One region of the Terriglobus albidus genome, then DNA from elsewhere that is predicted to be linked to it. Evidence: riboswitches for the same ligand, from Rfam matches in the RefSeq annotation. Region 1 holds a riboswitch; the other holds the start of a gene.
The links. A riboswitch is a leader RNA that binds a small molecule or an ion and turns the genes downstream of it on or off. The one in region 1 is predicted to bind S-adenosylmethionine.
Positions count from the first base shown of each region.

Region 2: another riboswitch for S-adenosylmethionine. It lies ahead of FTW19_RS02130 (low specificity L-threonine aldolase); the one in region 1 lies ahead of thrC (threonine synthase).

Region 1 covers NZ_CP042806.1:3,164,982-3,172,570, forward strand. Annotated here, with positions in the region: gene FTW19_RS12560 (hypothetical protein) at 206-541, shown strand; gene FTW19_RS12565 (peptidase M18) at 579-2,039, opposite strand; SAM riboswitch class I at 2,180-2,285, shown strand; gene thrC (threonine synthase) at 2,402-3,685, shown strand; gene FTW19_RS12575 (MoaD/ThiS family protein) at 3,738-4,019, shown strand; gene FTW19_RS12580 (hypothetical protein) at 4,169-4,669, opposite strand; gene FTW19_RS12585 (pyridoxal phosphate-dependent aminotransferase) at 4,682-5,857, opposite strand; gene FTW19_RS12590 (DUF3309 domain-containing protein) at 5,985-6,134, opposite strand; gene FTW19_RS12595 (lmo0937 family membrane protein) at 6,425-6,577, shown strand; gene lon (endopeptidase La) at 6,641-7,589, opposite strand, start outside.
Region 2 covers NZ_CP042806.1:516,101-523,689, reverse strand. Annotated here, with positions in the region: gene FTW19_RS02140 (ABC transporter permease) at 1-437, opposite strand, end outside; gene FTW19_RS02135 (PadR family transcriptional regulator) at 468-818, opposite strand; gene FTW19_RS02130 (low specificity L-threonine aldolase) at 1,039-2,100, opposite strand; SAM-I-IV-variant riboswitch at 2,152-2,255, opposite strand; gene FTW19_RS02125 (LysR family transcriptional regulator) at 2,307-3,188, opposite strand; gene FTW19_RS02120 (dihydrolipoyl dehydrogenase family protein) at 3,300-4,712, shown strand; gene FTW19_RS02115 (MIP/aquaporin family protein) at 4,745-5,587, shown strand; gene FTW19_RS02110 (ThuA domain-containing protein) at 5,684-6,673, shown strand; gene FTW19_RS02105 (VWA domain-containing protein) at 6,749-7,589, shown strand, end outside.

The sequences.
Region 1 (7,589 bases):
TTTCGAAGCTGAGGCTCAGGTGGCTCTGCCGCAAGAGCCAACACCTAATCTCTCCTCGACACCTCCGCGTCAGGTACCAGCGGTGTACCATCCAAACTCATCCGCATCCTATTGGGGACGCGCTGGAGTTATATGCGGGTTAGGAGCCAGCAGCTCTAGCGTTGGAACAAAACCAACGGCTGGCTGTGGCGTGGGATTCACAATATTGCCTATTCCCTTGCCGGTCTGGGCCGAGGTCGGCGTTATGGGGCCACAGGCCAACCGCAGCAATTACTCCGGCTATGTAAGTGTCGATGAGGAAATTCCCTTGTTATGGAAGAATCACACCTATTTGCCGTTCGCCACAATTGGATACAGTCGGCTCTTTGAGACCGGCCATGCCCTGGACTACGGCGTGGCCTTGGCGCTTCCACGATTCGTACTTAAGGGAGATGACACTGAGAGCATGCGAATCGAGCTGAAGGACTACTGGACCTTCGCCAATCCGACGCAACACAATGTCATGCTTCGAGTTGGTTTCATGATGCCGGTACAGGACTAAGTATTTGCGGCACGCGATAGATTGCGAAGGATGCCCTCTACTCCATCCCGTAGAAGGCTCCGAAGAACTTATAGATGGACCAGTGGTCTACCTTTGAGCTCATCTCGTAGGTAGCATGCATGCTGAGCAGAGGAATGCCTACGTCCAGCACTTCCATATTTCGCGCCGAGAGGAAGCCTCCAATCGTGCCTCCTCCGCCAACTTCGACACGAGGTGTCTGCGTCTGCCAGGTGATGTTGTTCTTGTCGAGTAGAGCGATGATGCGGGCAGTGAACTCCGCGTTCGGATCGAAGCCGGCGCCGTAACGCTTGATGGTCACACCATAGCCGACGATCGCTGCGTTCGAAGCTTCAGAATTGCCTGGAAAGAGGGGATTCACGCCGTCATTGCAGTCGGCTGAGAGCACGGCGGCATTGCGCAGCGCGTGGCGGACGTCGAGTGCTGAAGCGCCTTTCTTCTGCGCGTCCATCAGCTCGGTAAAGACCGTGTCGAGGAACTGCGAGTTGGCGCCGGTGTTGTTGATAGAGCCAACCTCTTCGAAGTTAGTGACGTAGACCATCGCCGTCTTCTTTGGTGTGCCTTTCAGGTCGAAGATACTGCGTGAGGCCGCATAGCTGAGCGCCTTGTCATCCTGACCCCAGCTTCCGGTCAAGCCATTATCGATACCGACGTCGGCCGGCTGTGTTGCGGGAACAAGCTCCAGCTCAGCAGCGACCAGGTCCTCGTCCTTGATGTTGAACTTTGCACGGAGGGCCGCCATCACCTGGTCGGCAACGGAGTTCTTCTCGCTGGGAATCGAACCGGCCACCGGATTCATCTCTTCCCCTGCGAGGACGGTGGTGTAGGTGCGGGTGCGGAGCAGCGAGTCGGAGTGAGGCGCGGCATCGGCGATCACGAAGACAGGATCGCCGGGAGCAAAGCCGATATTCACCTGCAGGTGCCGGCCGTCGGTGGTGTCGATGCGGCCGACCAACGCCAGCGGAAGATTCGACCACTGGTACTTCTTGATGCCGCCGTAGAGTGTAGTCTTCAGCAGCGCAACCGAACCCGGAGCTCCGACAACCGGACGCGACTTCAGGTTCAGGTGCGGAGAGTCCTGGTGGGTTGCGACGATGCGTGTTCCTGTCTCCACGGAATCGGAGCCGATGACGGCAAAGACGACGGCGCGGTCGCGATTGTCGAAGATGAGTTTGGCTCCCGGTTTGATCTGCGAGGGAGAAGTGAACTCGGTGAACCCTGCCGCCTTGGCCAGACTGAGGAACTCCGCGGTCGAGAGGCCGGCGCTTTTGGCGTGCCGAAGGTAGTCCTTGTAGGGTTCCGCAAAGGCGAAGACGTCGGACTTCTGCTGCGGCGTTAGCGTGAGCCAAACGGACTTGGAGGCGACCTTGCCGTCCGGGTTCAACGGGGTCTCCTGTGCGGCGAGGGGAAGCGTAGCTGAGGACGCAAGAGCAACGGAGAGGGCCGTGAAGGCGGTGGTGCGGACCAGGAATTTCAGCATGGCGGAAGAATAAACCGAAAAGGGCGGTTTTCTTGCAATTCAATGCACTTAGCCGCCGTTGAGTGCTGCCATGGCTTGTCTGGAGCCGTATGGCGTGGTACAAACAATACATTCAAGCGAACCCGCAAGGGTAAGCGCGAATTTCATGAAGAGTGGTTGAGGGACGAGCCCTGTGACACCACGACAACCGGACAGAACAAAGGCGTACCGGTGTCAACTCTCTCCTGGCGACAGGGAACATGAGATTCGGAGTAGGAAAGTTGCAAGTTCCCACCCCGCGCCTCCTCGTTCCCGAGTTAAGGGCGCCATCCAAGAGAGACGGTCATAGGTAAAGCCCTCCGCCATATGGAGAGCAAGGCCCTATGTCTTCCGGTGCGTGTGCGCCCTACGATCTGAAGTGCAAAGAGTGCGGCAAGAGCTATGGCAAACAGCCGCTTTCTATCTGCGATGAGTGCTTTTCGCCGCTTGAGGTCTTTTACGACCTGGACGCGGTGAAGGGCAGCGTGACCCGGGAGTCCATCGCTGCCGGGCCGGCAAGCATCTGGCGCTATCGTGCGCTGCTTCCCATTCCTGAGGGTTTCCAGCCCGATCTTCCGGTGGGCTTCACACCATTGGTCAAGGCCAAGAACCTGGGCAAGCGTCTCGGCGCTTCCGATATCTACGTGAAGAACGATGCCGTCTGCTTCCCGACGCTAAGCTTCAAGGACCGTGTCGTCGCTGTGGCCTTGGCCAATGCCCGCTACTTCGGCTTTGATACCGTCGGCGCGAGTTCGACTGGCAACCTGGCGAACTCAGTGGCTGCGCAGGCCGCCCGCCTGGGTCTGAAGAGCTGCATCCTGATTCCGGCTGACCTGGAGCCGGCAAAGATTCTGAACACGCTGATCTACGGCGCGCGCCTGGTGCGCATTGATGGCAACTACGACCACGTCAACCGCCTGTGCTCGTTGATCGCCGACCAGTACAACTGGGGCTTCGTCAATGTGAACCTGCGGCCTTACTACGCTGAGGGTTCGAAGACGATGGGTTATGAGATCGCCGAGCAGCTCGGCTGGCGTCTGCCCGACAACGTCGTGGTGCCGATGGCTGGCGGATCGCTGATCCGGAAGATCAAGAAGGCCTTCGACGAGCTGGTGTATCTCGGCATCGTCGAGGCAAAGCACGTGAAGTTCTTCGGAGCGCAGGCTACGGGCTGCTCGCCGATCACCCACGCGGTGAAGAACAACCTTGACCGCCACGAGCCGCAGAAGCCGAATACCATCGCCCGCTCGCTGGCGATCGGTAACCCGGCGGACGGCCCATACGCAGCCCGTCTGATCCGCGAGACCGGCGGCTGGGGTGAGGATGTCTCCGACGTTGAAGTTGTCTCCGGTATCCAGGAGCTGGCAGAAACTGAGGGCATCTTTACGGAGACAGCAGGCGGTGTAACCACCGCCGTGACCGCGAAGCTCTTCGCACAGGGCCGCATCGGTAAGGATGAGACCACGGTGGTCTGCATCACAGGCAACGGCCTGAAGACGACCGATGTGCTGCAGGGCAAGTACGACGTCGGACGCGCGGTGAAGCCGCGGCTGGCCGAGTTCGATGCCTATCTGCGGGAGCTGGATGGTCTGCCCGCTGCGGAAGAGGCTGAGCTGGTGGCTCAGTAGTGCTGGGCTGATGCCCAGGTGGACGAGAAACAGAAAGAGCAGGGAAGATTCAATGTCAATCAAAGTACTTTTGCCGACCGCCTTTGTCCGCCATACCGATGGCGTGAAGAAGGTTGACTCCGCCGCTACCAACCTGCCGGGCTTGGTCGATGACCTGGGTGTGAAGTTCCCGGCGCTTGGTGCGCATATCAAGGACGAGCAGGGTAAGTTGCGCCCGTTCATCAACGTCTACGTGAACGATGAGGACATCCGCTTCCTGGGTGGCGAGACCCACACGTTTGAAGACGGAGATGAGATCATGCTGATCCCGTCGATTGCCGGCGGGTGTGTGTAAGGCTTCGTTCCGCGTGAAAAAGAAGAAAGCCCACCAATTCGGTGGGCTTTCTTCTTTTTTTACGACGGAGATGCCTATGAGAAGCAATAAGAAGCAGATTTCTCCGCTTCGCTACGAAATGACAAACAAAGGTCGTCGTACTTTTCCTTCTATTTTCCCTTCTGTGAGAGGGAAGGGAGATGTTCGTCACGAATAGCATCGAGCCGCTCATCGAGCGTCTCAGGTGAGGACGAATGATCCCAAGGATCGAGTGGGATGTCGCAGCTTCCTTTCGAGTGCCAGTAGGCTGCTGATCGTATCGAGGCATTAATCGCGAAGAATGCGAGGACGCGAGGAGCAAAGTCGTTCTTCTGATTTTGGGATGGCTCGTGCGACTCGAGTGCTACAACGAAGGCTACCGCCAGTAGGCCCATGATGGCGTCGGTCATCTTCAGCCAATAAGGCACCCACAGTGGATAGCGAGACCAGAAGGACTTTCGTGGCGGAAAACCCTCGGTGATACTCACCAGCATTGCCAGCCCCAAAATGATCCAGGCTGCTTTCTTCGCGAATGGAAGAAGCGCCTCAAAAAAAGTAGCTACCAAGACAAGCACGCCGCCGACACAAAGTGTGACGGCGGCGTGCTTCATTGCGTGTGAGGTCAGTTTCATCGAGGTTGATTTTTACAGGGACCGAAGCCGTCTGCAGGCCTCGTCCAACGCGTCGTCCTTCTTCGCATAGCAGAAGCGCAGCAGGTTCTCTCCTTTGCCCGCACGGAAGAATGCTGACCCAGCCACGGCAGCCACGCCAACCTGTTTGAGCAGGTTGCGCGCCTTCTCCTTCGAGGTGGAGCCTTCAACGCGGGAGACATCGGCAAGGATGTAATACGCTCCCTGCGGGACAGTCGGCGTGAGTCCGGCATCTGCAAGTGCAGCTACGGTCTTGTCGCGCTTGGCGACGTACTCGGTCCGCATGTCGGTATAGAAGCTATCAGGAAGGTCGCACAGGCCTGCGGCCACACCATGCTGCAGCGGAGCCGGAGCGGATATGAAGAGCAGGTCGTGGAAGTAGGCGATGGACGGGGTCCAGCGCTTACTGGCGTGCAGGTAGCCGAGACGCCAGCCGGTGACGGAGAAGGTCTTGGAAAAGCCGGCGATCGTGATCGTCCGCTCCGCCATGCCGGGCAGTGTTGCCGGGGAGATATGCTCGTGACCGTCGTAGAGGAAGTACTCGTAGATCTCGTCGGTGATGACGAAGAGATCCGCATCGATCGCGATGGTAGCCAGTGCCTCCAGCTCCGTGCGCGTGAAGACCTTGCCTGACGGATTGCCGGGCGTATTGACCAGGATGGCGCGGGTTTTCGGCGTGATGGCGTTTGCCAGGGCTTCGGGATCGAAGTCCCAGCGGGGCGCAGTCAACGGAACAATCACAGGCTTCAGGTTCAGGCCCAGCAGCATGTTGACGTGGTAGCCGTAGAAGGGCTCGAAGACGATTACTTCATCGCCTGGATCGAACAACGCCATGCAGGTCGCCAGCATGGCTCCGGTGGTTCCGGTCGTGACCAGGATCTCGCCATCGGGATCGGCGGTAATGGCGTTGTAGTGCGCAAACTTGCGCGCGATAGCATGGCGCAGGGAATCGATGCCGTCCATACGCGCATAGATATTGAAGCCATTACGCATCGCGTTGACGGCGCCTTCAATCACAGGATGCGGCGGGTCCGTATCGCAGACGCCCTGGGACATATTGATGCCATCGATGGCGTTGCATGCGATGGTCATGGCGCGGATCTCAGATTGAACGATGGAGGGAGCCAGTTTACTGAGTCGCAGGGCAGAGCTGGTAGAAGCAATTGGCATCGAAGACGCTCCTGGGATGTGCTTTCGATGATAGCAATTGCCCGTCGAGGGCATGTCATCCAATTGCCAGTACTGACCTTCATCATCAGCCACTGGATGACATACCCTGGATTCCGCGAGGCCTGTTCTAAACTCCGCGCGTCAGCAGAAGTACCAGCACAATCAGCAGGATCAGGCCAAGACCGCCGCTTGGGTAATAGCCCCAGCTGCGGCTGTAAGGCCAGGCCGGAAATGCGCCAAACATCAGGAGAAGCAGAACGATCAGAAGGATAAGCATAAAAACCTCCAGAAAGATCGATGAGGTAGATGCCGAACATACGCATTTGGGCTGCCCTGGCCTGTATCCCGCTAAATATAGGTAGCTAAAGCAACAAAAACGCCTCTGCGGGACTCTTACTTCCCGCGAATGCCGCGCTAGTGCGTTTTCCCTTGGGTGCAGCGTAGGGTTTTCGCATTCTACGGGCGTTTCCCGCAATGAAAACGCCACTGGACGCCCTTTCCGGAATACCCAGCAACGGGAAAACGGTCTATGGGTGCGGACTTCGACACAAAAGGGAGGACACAATCATGTTCCTGCTTCTGGCAATCATCCTGGTTCTGGCGTGGTTTGGTGGATTCACGCTGATGCATGTCTCAGGCTTCCTGATCCATCTGTTGCTCATCTTTGCGGTGATCTCGCTGATCATGCACTTCATCGGCGGGTCGCGGAAGGCGGTATAGAACTGGGGCAGCAAAGAAGAAGGCCGGGCAATCGCCCGGCCTTCTTGCTTCTCTCATTGCGGCTTACTGGTGGGTAACGACCGGCTGGACGGTCTCGGTGAGCGGGACTCCAAGCGCATCCGGTGTTTCTTCCTTCAGATCCGGTAGCTTGCCTTCCAGGGCGATCTGCAGCACCTCATCCATGTTCTCGACAAAATGCATCTTCATGCTGTTCTTCAGCAGGTCAGGGAGGTCGGCGAGGTCCTTCCGGTTATCCGCCGGCAGGATCGCTTCAAAGATACCGGCGCGATGAGCGGCCAGCAGCTTCTCCTTCAGACCACCGATCGCCAGTACTTTGCCGCGCAGCGTGACCTCTCCTGTCATGGCGACGTCCCGGCGTACCGGAATCTTCGTCAGGGCAGAGGAGAGCGCAGTCGCCAACGTAATGCCGGCCGACGGACCATCCTTGGGAATGGCGCCTTCGGGCACATGTACGTGGATGTCGATGTTGCGATAGAAGTCCTTGCTGAGGCCCAGGTGATGCGCCCGTGAACGAACGTAGCTGAGGGCCGCCTGTGCTGACTCCTGCATGACGTCGCCGAGCTGGCCGGTGGTGGTGAGCTTACCCTTGCCGTCCAGCACCTGTACTTCGGTCTGCAGAATGCTGCCGCCAACCTCAGTCCAGGCAAGGCCGGTGACCAGGCCGACCTCACTCTTCTCCTGTACCTGCGACTCGCGGAAGCGAGGCACGCCAAGGAAGTCGGAGAGGTTGTCTTTCGTTACCTCTTCCTTGTGCTTGGGCCCGTTCTTTACGACACGGCGAGCTACTTTGCGGCAGACATTGCCGATCTCGCGTTCCAGGTTACGAACACCGGCTTCGCGGGTGTAGGAGCGAATAATGTCCTGGAGGGCGTCGTCGGAAAAGACGACCTGCTTTTCGGTCAGTCCCGTCCCTTCGCGCTGTTTCTTGAGCAGGTACTGCTTGGCGATCTCGAGCTTTTCGATGTCGGTGTAGCCTGACAGGCGCAGAATC
Region 2 (7,589 bases), 2.6 Mb from region 1:
TACCGATCGGTGACGCCATCTTCATCACCATCGCCCAGGATGACGAGCTGTCCTGGAGCTTTGACGGGCAGCGAGCGCAGCACGATGGCATCGAGAAAGCTGAAGATGGCGGTGTTGGCGCCGATGCCGAGTGCGAGCGAGAGCAGGGCGACGCAGGTGAGGCCGGGTGAGCGCAGCATGGAACGAAGTCCATAGAGCGTGTCCTGCACGAAGGATTCCAGCCAGTTCCATCCCCACGCGGCGAAACTTCTTTCACGCAGAACAGCGTTGTTGCCAAAACGGCGGCGGGCTTCACGATGCGCCTGCCCGGGAGAGAGACCGGCGGCAACCTGCTGCTGCTCCCGGAGTTCGAGGTGGAGACGCATCTCCTCTTCGAGGTCGGCGTTAAAGCGAGAGCGATGGAAGAGCATACTGAGGCGGCGGAGAAGCTGGCGCATGGTGTGGTCTCCTTGGTGAAGCAGAGGCGATCAGGCAGGCTGCAGCACGGCGGTGATCGCGCCGTAGATGCGGTGAAAGTGCGAGAGCCCAGCAGCGAGTTGTTTGCGTCCTGCTGCGGTCAGCCGGTAGTAGCGCGCGCGGCGATTGCCGGCTGTCGTGCCCCACTCGGCGGAGACCCAGCCCTGCACCAGAAGGCGTTGCAATGCGGGATACAGGGAACCCTCTTCTACCTGCAGCACATCGCCGGAGGTATGCAGGATGGACTCGGCGATCTCGTAGCCATGCATCTCGCCGTGGCGCGAAAGAGTGTTGAGGATCAGGAGGGAGAGGGAGCCGGGCGGAATATCGTTGGGCTTCACAGAAATGCTCCTTACTGCCATAGACAAACTATGGCAGTAAGGATGGCTGACATAGGCAGCCTATGTCAACCTATTTCCAGGCAAAGCATTCGAGCGAAGCTCGAATCGGTGGGAGCCGTGGGCTTCAGTCCCCTGGCATTTCTTGAAAAGACAAAGGCCCGGGGCTGAAGCCCGTTATTTTTTACACTCTTATCAGCGGGCTGAAGCCCGCTTCTCCCACCCGTTTAGCCAGTCATTGCGATTACGTCAGAACTGGTGCACCAGTTTGTTCTGCACTTACAGCACGAAAGTCTTCGACCAGCGATTCGAGGCAATCGAGTGCGGTATCCCAGGCAAACATGAAGCGTGCTCCGCCGCCGATGAAGGTGTAGAACTTCCAGTCTCTGGCGCGCAGCGCATCGGCGATGGCGGAAGGCATCTTGACGAAGACGCCATTTGCCTCGACCGGGAACATGAGCTCGATGTTCGGCAGGCCGGCGATCTTCTCTGCAAATGTCCTGGCGCAGGTGTTGGCATGTGCCGCGCGATGCAGCCAGGCCCCGGTTTCGAGCATGCGGACCCAGGGAGCGGCGAGGAAGCGCATCTTGGAGGCGAGCTGTCCTGCCTGTTTGCAGCGATAGTCGAAGTCTTGTGAGAGCGCGCGATCGAAGAAGATCACGGCCTCGCCGACGGCCATGCCGTTCTTGGTGCCGCCGAAGCAGAGAACATCGACACCGGCCTCCCAGGTCATGGCCGCGGGTGTGCAGCCGAGCGTCGCACACGCATTGGCGAAGCGCGCTCCATCCATGTGGAGACGAAGGCCGAGCTCGCGGCATGTGGCAGCGATGGCGCGGATCTCGTCGAGGGTGTAGACGAGGCCGGTCTCGGTGGGTTGCGTGATGGTGACGACGCGCGGCTTGGGGTAGTGAATGTCGGTGCGTCGTGATGCGATCAGGCGGATCGCTTCGGGACTAAGTTTGCCGTTCGATGAGGGAGCGACAAGAAGCTTGGCGCCGTTCGAGAAAAACTCGGGGGCGCCGCACTCGTCGGTCTCCACGTGCGCCAGCTCCGAACAGATGACGCTGTGATAGCTCTGGCTCAGAGCAGCAAGCGCGAGGGAGTTGGCTGCTGTTCCATTGAAGGCGAAGAAGACATCGCAGTCGGTGCTGAAGAGTGTGCGGAAGGCGTCCGCCGCCTGTGCCGTCCAGGAGTCTGCACCGTAGGCGCTTTCGTGTCCGATGTTGGCTTCGGCCATGGCGGCCCATGCTTCAGGACAGATTCCGGCGTAGTTATCACTGGCGAACTGCTGTTTTGGTGCACACATGCGTATTGAACCCTTTCTTACTGGTCCATCAAAAGAAAATCACGGATGTGCGGCTTTTCCCGAAGTTGCCGGACAGGCCACATCTCCCAGATGGGACGCCACCTTGCTCGGGGCAGGTTGGCGTTGAGCAGTGAGCTCAACTCTTGATGTCGTCTTTCATCATAAACGGTGTGTGGGTCGGGGGCAATTGGATGTAATGGTTCGCTTCAACCGATCGAGCGCTGAAACCAGAGAGCGAAGGTTCTTGCCTTTGTGCTTGTCAGCCGGCCCGAGGGATAAACGATCCAAAGATCGATCTGCGGCAGCTCCCAATCGGTAAGGATAGGAACCACCTCGCCCGAGGCGATCTCGGGTTGGAACATCCAGCGGGAGGCGATGGTGAAGCCCTGGCCGGAGATGACCGCGGCGCGTACCCCTTCGGCCGCGTTTAGCGCGAGCCTTCCCTGGATGCGCACGCGAAGACTGGAGGAGTAACGCGTGAACAGCCACTCCTCGCCACCGGTGCCGTGGTTGTAGATCACGGCCTCATGCCTGCGCAGATCGGATGGCCGAGAGGGGATGCCTCTGCGACGCAAGTAGTCAGGGCTGGCCAATACCAGGCGCTCTCCGCTGGCGATCTTTTTGGCCTTGAGCGCGGAGTCGGCAAGTACGCCCATGCGAATGGCTATGTCGATGTTTTCTGCCAGCAGATCGATCGGCCGGTCATCCATCACGACTTCGAGATCGAGTTTGGGATTGGCTTCGAGGAACTCGTTGAGCCTGGGAACAAGATGCAGCCGGGCGAAGGTTACGGGCGCATAAACGCGAAGCCGTCCGGATAATCCTTTGCCCGCGCTCTGCGCTGCGGCCTCCGCTTCGTTTGCCTCTGCGAGAGCGCGAAAAGCACGTTCATAAAATGCTTTGCCGGCCTCGGTCGGAGTCAGGCGGCGGGTGGAGCGCGCCAGAAGGCGGATGCCAAGCCGGGTTTCGAGCGAGGTGATGCTCTTTGAGATGGCCGGCTGGCCGATCTTGAAATCGCGTGCGGCGGCGGAAAACGACCCCGTCTCGACAACGCGTACAAACACTTCCATCTCCCGCAGGCGGCTCATATTTATTCCAATCCGGAATAGATGATATTGCCTGGAGCGGTCTATTCGCGAGATTGGCGGCTCCACTAGATTCATCCGTGGAGCCCATTTTCCTAAAGGAATCAAAGAGCTATGAGCAGCCCTTCCTCACAACAGCCTGAAGAGTACGACCTGGTGATCATTGGAAGCGGCGCCGGAGCGAAGCTTTCCGCGTGGACATTTGCAAGCCGTGGCCAACGGGTTGCGGTCGTCGAGAGGAAGTACGTCGGCGGAGCGTGCCCGAACATTGCCTGCCTCCCCAGTAAGAACATCATCCACACGGCACAGGTGGTCGAGTATGCGCGGAGAGGCGAAGAGTTTGGCATCCGCATGCGCGAGATGGAAGTCGACATGCCGGCGGTGAGGGAACGCAAGCGTCGCATGGTCGCCGGCCTGGTGGAAACCCATCAAGACCTCTATCACCAGAGCGGAGCCGAGCTGATCATGGGGACTGCCCGCTTTATCGGACCAAAGACAGTCGAGGCAACACTACCGGACGGAAGCACGCGGGTCCTGACAGGGACGAATGTCATTATCGGTACCGGGACACATGCTGCGGTCGACAAGACTCCAGGGCTTGCGGAAGCACAGCCACTGACCCATGTCGAAGCTCTGGAGCTTGACCATGTGCCGGAGCGGCTAATCGTCCTTGGAGGAGGATATGTAGGCCTCGAGTTCGCACAGGCCATGCGGCGGTTTGGCAGCAAGGTGACGGTGATCGACCGTAACAGCCGAATACTCCATCGCGAGGACGTGGATGTGACCGAGGCGATCCACAGCATTCTTCGCGATGAGGGGATCGAGTTTGCTCTCGGGACGCCGATTCAAAAGGTGACGGGAGTCTCCGGACAAACGGTAAAGATCTTTCTCCATCGACCGGACGGCGAAGCAGTGGTGGAGGGTACGCATCTGTTAGTTGCCACGGGAAGAGTTCCTAACACGCAGGGACTCGGGCTCGAAGCAGCCGGTGTACAGCTCGCGAAGAGCGGCTACATCCAGGTAAACGAACGGCTGCAGACAACGGCTCCGGGTGTATGGGCTGTGGGTGAGATCGCGGGAAGTCCGCAGTTTACCCATGTCAGTGAAGACGATTTCCGGGTGGTGAAAGATAACCTCGACGGAGGCAATGCTGTTACGACGGGAAGGCTGGTTCCATTCTGCCTCTTCACCGATCCGGAGTTTGCGCGCATTGGTCTCAGTGAGACTGAAGCGAAGGCTAGGGAGATACGCTATCGCCTCTTCCGGGCGCCGATGGCGGCGGTGCTGCGTGCAAGAGCGTTGATGGAGACCAAAGGATTCATGAAGGCTCTGGTCGGGGACGACGATCGCATCCTGGGCTTCTCCGGACTGGGTACAGGTGCAGGAGAGGTGATGTCGGCGGTTCAGATTGCGATGCTGGCCGGCCTGCCGTATACCGCGCTTCGCGATGCGATGCTGGCGCATCCCACTCTTGTCGAGGGCGTGCACTCGCTTTTCGAGTCAGAGCCCACTGTTCCGGCCCGCTGATCATCTGCTGTCCTGTCATGGATTCGCAACAGTTGCCACGCTTTCAGGTTACGGCGCTGCCGCCTGACGCATCGATCGCGGAGGCATGGAGAACTCACTGGCGGGAATACTTGATGGAGGCAACGCAGACCGGAGTACTGCTGTTCTGCATTGGACTGTTTGCAGCGCTGCTCTATAGCGGAGCTGCATTCCAATTGCCACAGGCCATGCGACCGTTTGCGATGGGTGCGGGCGTTTCCGTGGCGACCATCTTGCTGATCCGTTCCCGGTTCGGCCGGCGAACAGGTGCGCATCTCAATCCGGCGGTGACCCTGGCGTATTCCTATCTGCGCCGTGTGCACCGCTGGGACGCCGCTTTCTATGTGGTATGCCAGTTTCTCGGTGCGGTATCAGGGATGTGGCTGGCACGTAGCGTGCTGGGTGATCGGCTTGCGTACCCACCCGTCTGTTATGCAGTGACAACGCCGGGAAGCGAAGGCGAGGTCATTGCCTTTCTTGCGGAGTGGAGCTTGTCGGCACTGTTGATGAGCATCGTTCTCTTCACGGCGAATCATAAGACCTTGGTTCGGTACGCTCCATTCGCGGTGGGTTTGCTGACGATCTTCTACTACGGCTTCTGCGCGTCACTCTCGGGGTTCAGCGTGAACCCGGCACGGTCGTTTGCATCGGCAGTTTTCGCGTGGATCTGGCATGGATTGTGGATTTATCTCGTAGCCCCGGTGGGTGGTGCGTTAAGCGCGGCGGCGTTGTATGCCAGATGGATGGGAAGGGACCACGTCTACTGCGCCAAGGTCTTTCATGACACCCGGTCGACGTGTCCGTTCCGCTGCAGCTTTTTGGAACTGCATGGTGAAGATAGCGAGAGCGGAGGATGACGCCGAACTGATGGTAGATTGGGTTCCGAGCAAAGGTGGCTCTTTCTAATGAATTGGAGAATCGCTGGAGCGGGTTTATTGCTCGCAATACCCTGCATGTTGCACGCACAGACGGTTACGCCGCAAACAGACCGCGGGCTCAAAACTCCGCAGCCGGCAAAGCCTCTTTCAGGTGACCGGCCGCAGGCGATCGCTGATGGACGGCAGCTTGAGACACCGAACTCCGGTGACGTGGTGGCGGTGCTGGATGCGCTGCCGGACCATGCCATCGTGCCGCCGAAGAAACCACGGCGCATTCTTGTCTATGCCTATGCCGACGGCTGGGTGCACTCTTCCATTCCGCTGGCGGCACGCATGGTGGAGGAGATGGGCAAGAAGACCGGTGCATGGACCACGACCATCACCTACAACCCGGTCGACATCACGTCTGAGAACCTGGCGTACTTCGACTGCATCTTCCTGGACCAGACAACCGGCGCATTCCTTGATGACAAGAAAGACCCTGCAGTGACAGAGGCCCGCCGCAAGGCGTTGCTGGATTTTGTGCGTAGCGGGAAGGGAATTGTCGGCGTGCATGCCGCGTCGGACTCGTATCACGGCCATGCAGAGGGAGAGGCCGGTGCTCCGGCGAAACTGATCGGGACATGGCCGGAGTGGAATAAGGCGATTGGCGGATTCTTCAAGTTCCACTGGCTGTATCCACAGATGGTGACGGTGAAGATTGACGATCCGAAAAGTCCGCTGACGGCGATGTTCCACGGCAAAGAGTTCGCTATCCACGACGAGATCTATACCTATGCACAGGACTCGTTTTCGCGGAAGAACGTGCACGTGCTGACCAGCATCGACTACACCAAAATGAGCGATGCGGATAAGGCGAAGGAGCCGGCGGCAACGAAGCGTACGGATGGGGATTATGCGTTGAGCTGGATTCGGCGCGAGGGGAAAGGCCGCGTGTTCTATGAGGCACTGGGCCACAATGAGCATGTGTACGCCATGCCGGCCTATCTGCAACATATGCTGGCGGGAATCCAGTATGCGCTGGGAGACCTGGAGGCGGATGACCGCCCAAGCGTAGCGAAGTAAAACTGGCCATATCGCCATCTCGATTCCCGCGTCTAAACAGCACACCATGATCTGAGTGTGTCGATCATCTGTTGTATGCAGACTCTTCGGGCCATCTCGGTCGCTTTGCTATTGTGTAGTGCCCGTTTGTTGCGTGGCCAGGAGCCTGCGGATCCGCCTGGGATCGAGCTGCCTATGCTCGGAAATCCCTCTCGCGAGACGGTCGTATTTTTTACCGTTACCGATGACAAAGACAAAGTTGTCGCGAACCTGCAGCCGCAAGATTTCGTATTTACGGATCAGGGCAAACGTCCGGAACGGCTCATCCGCTTTACGCGCCACACTAATTTCCCTCTTTACCTCGGCCTCGTGGTGGAAGCATCAAGTCTTTCACCACAGGCTCGAGGAGTAGAAGAGAAGGCTGCCGCCGCTTTTTTCGGAGATACTCTCAAACGGCTGGATGGAGCGTTCGTCGCCGGTTTAAATCTCCCCCTATCCGAAGACGACGGCTTTACCCGCAACATGGATTCGCTTCTGAACCACATCCACAATATTCCTACAGGTAATTCTGGTTTGTTTGATGTTCTCTATGAGAACTGCCGAGAGCGCATGCTCAATCGGCCTCGCCTGTATCGCCATGCCATCGTCCTCGTTTCAGACGGCAACGACCATGGAAGCAAGAACCCGATGAGCGACGCCATCCAGATGTGCCAGCGTGCTGAAACGACGGTGTATAGCATCCGTGCGCGCGTCGACGCGAGCGGCGAGGCAGGAGACGAAGTACTGCGCACGATCTCGACGGAGACTGGCGGAAGGCCCTTCTTTCCCACCAGACCTCGAGAGATTGCCCATGCATTCACTGAAATTAAAGAAGAGCTGGAGAGCCAGTACTCGCTCGAGTATGTCCCGGCCAATCTTGAAGGAGACGGCCGGTTTC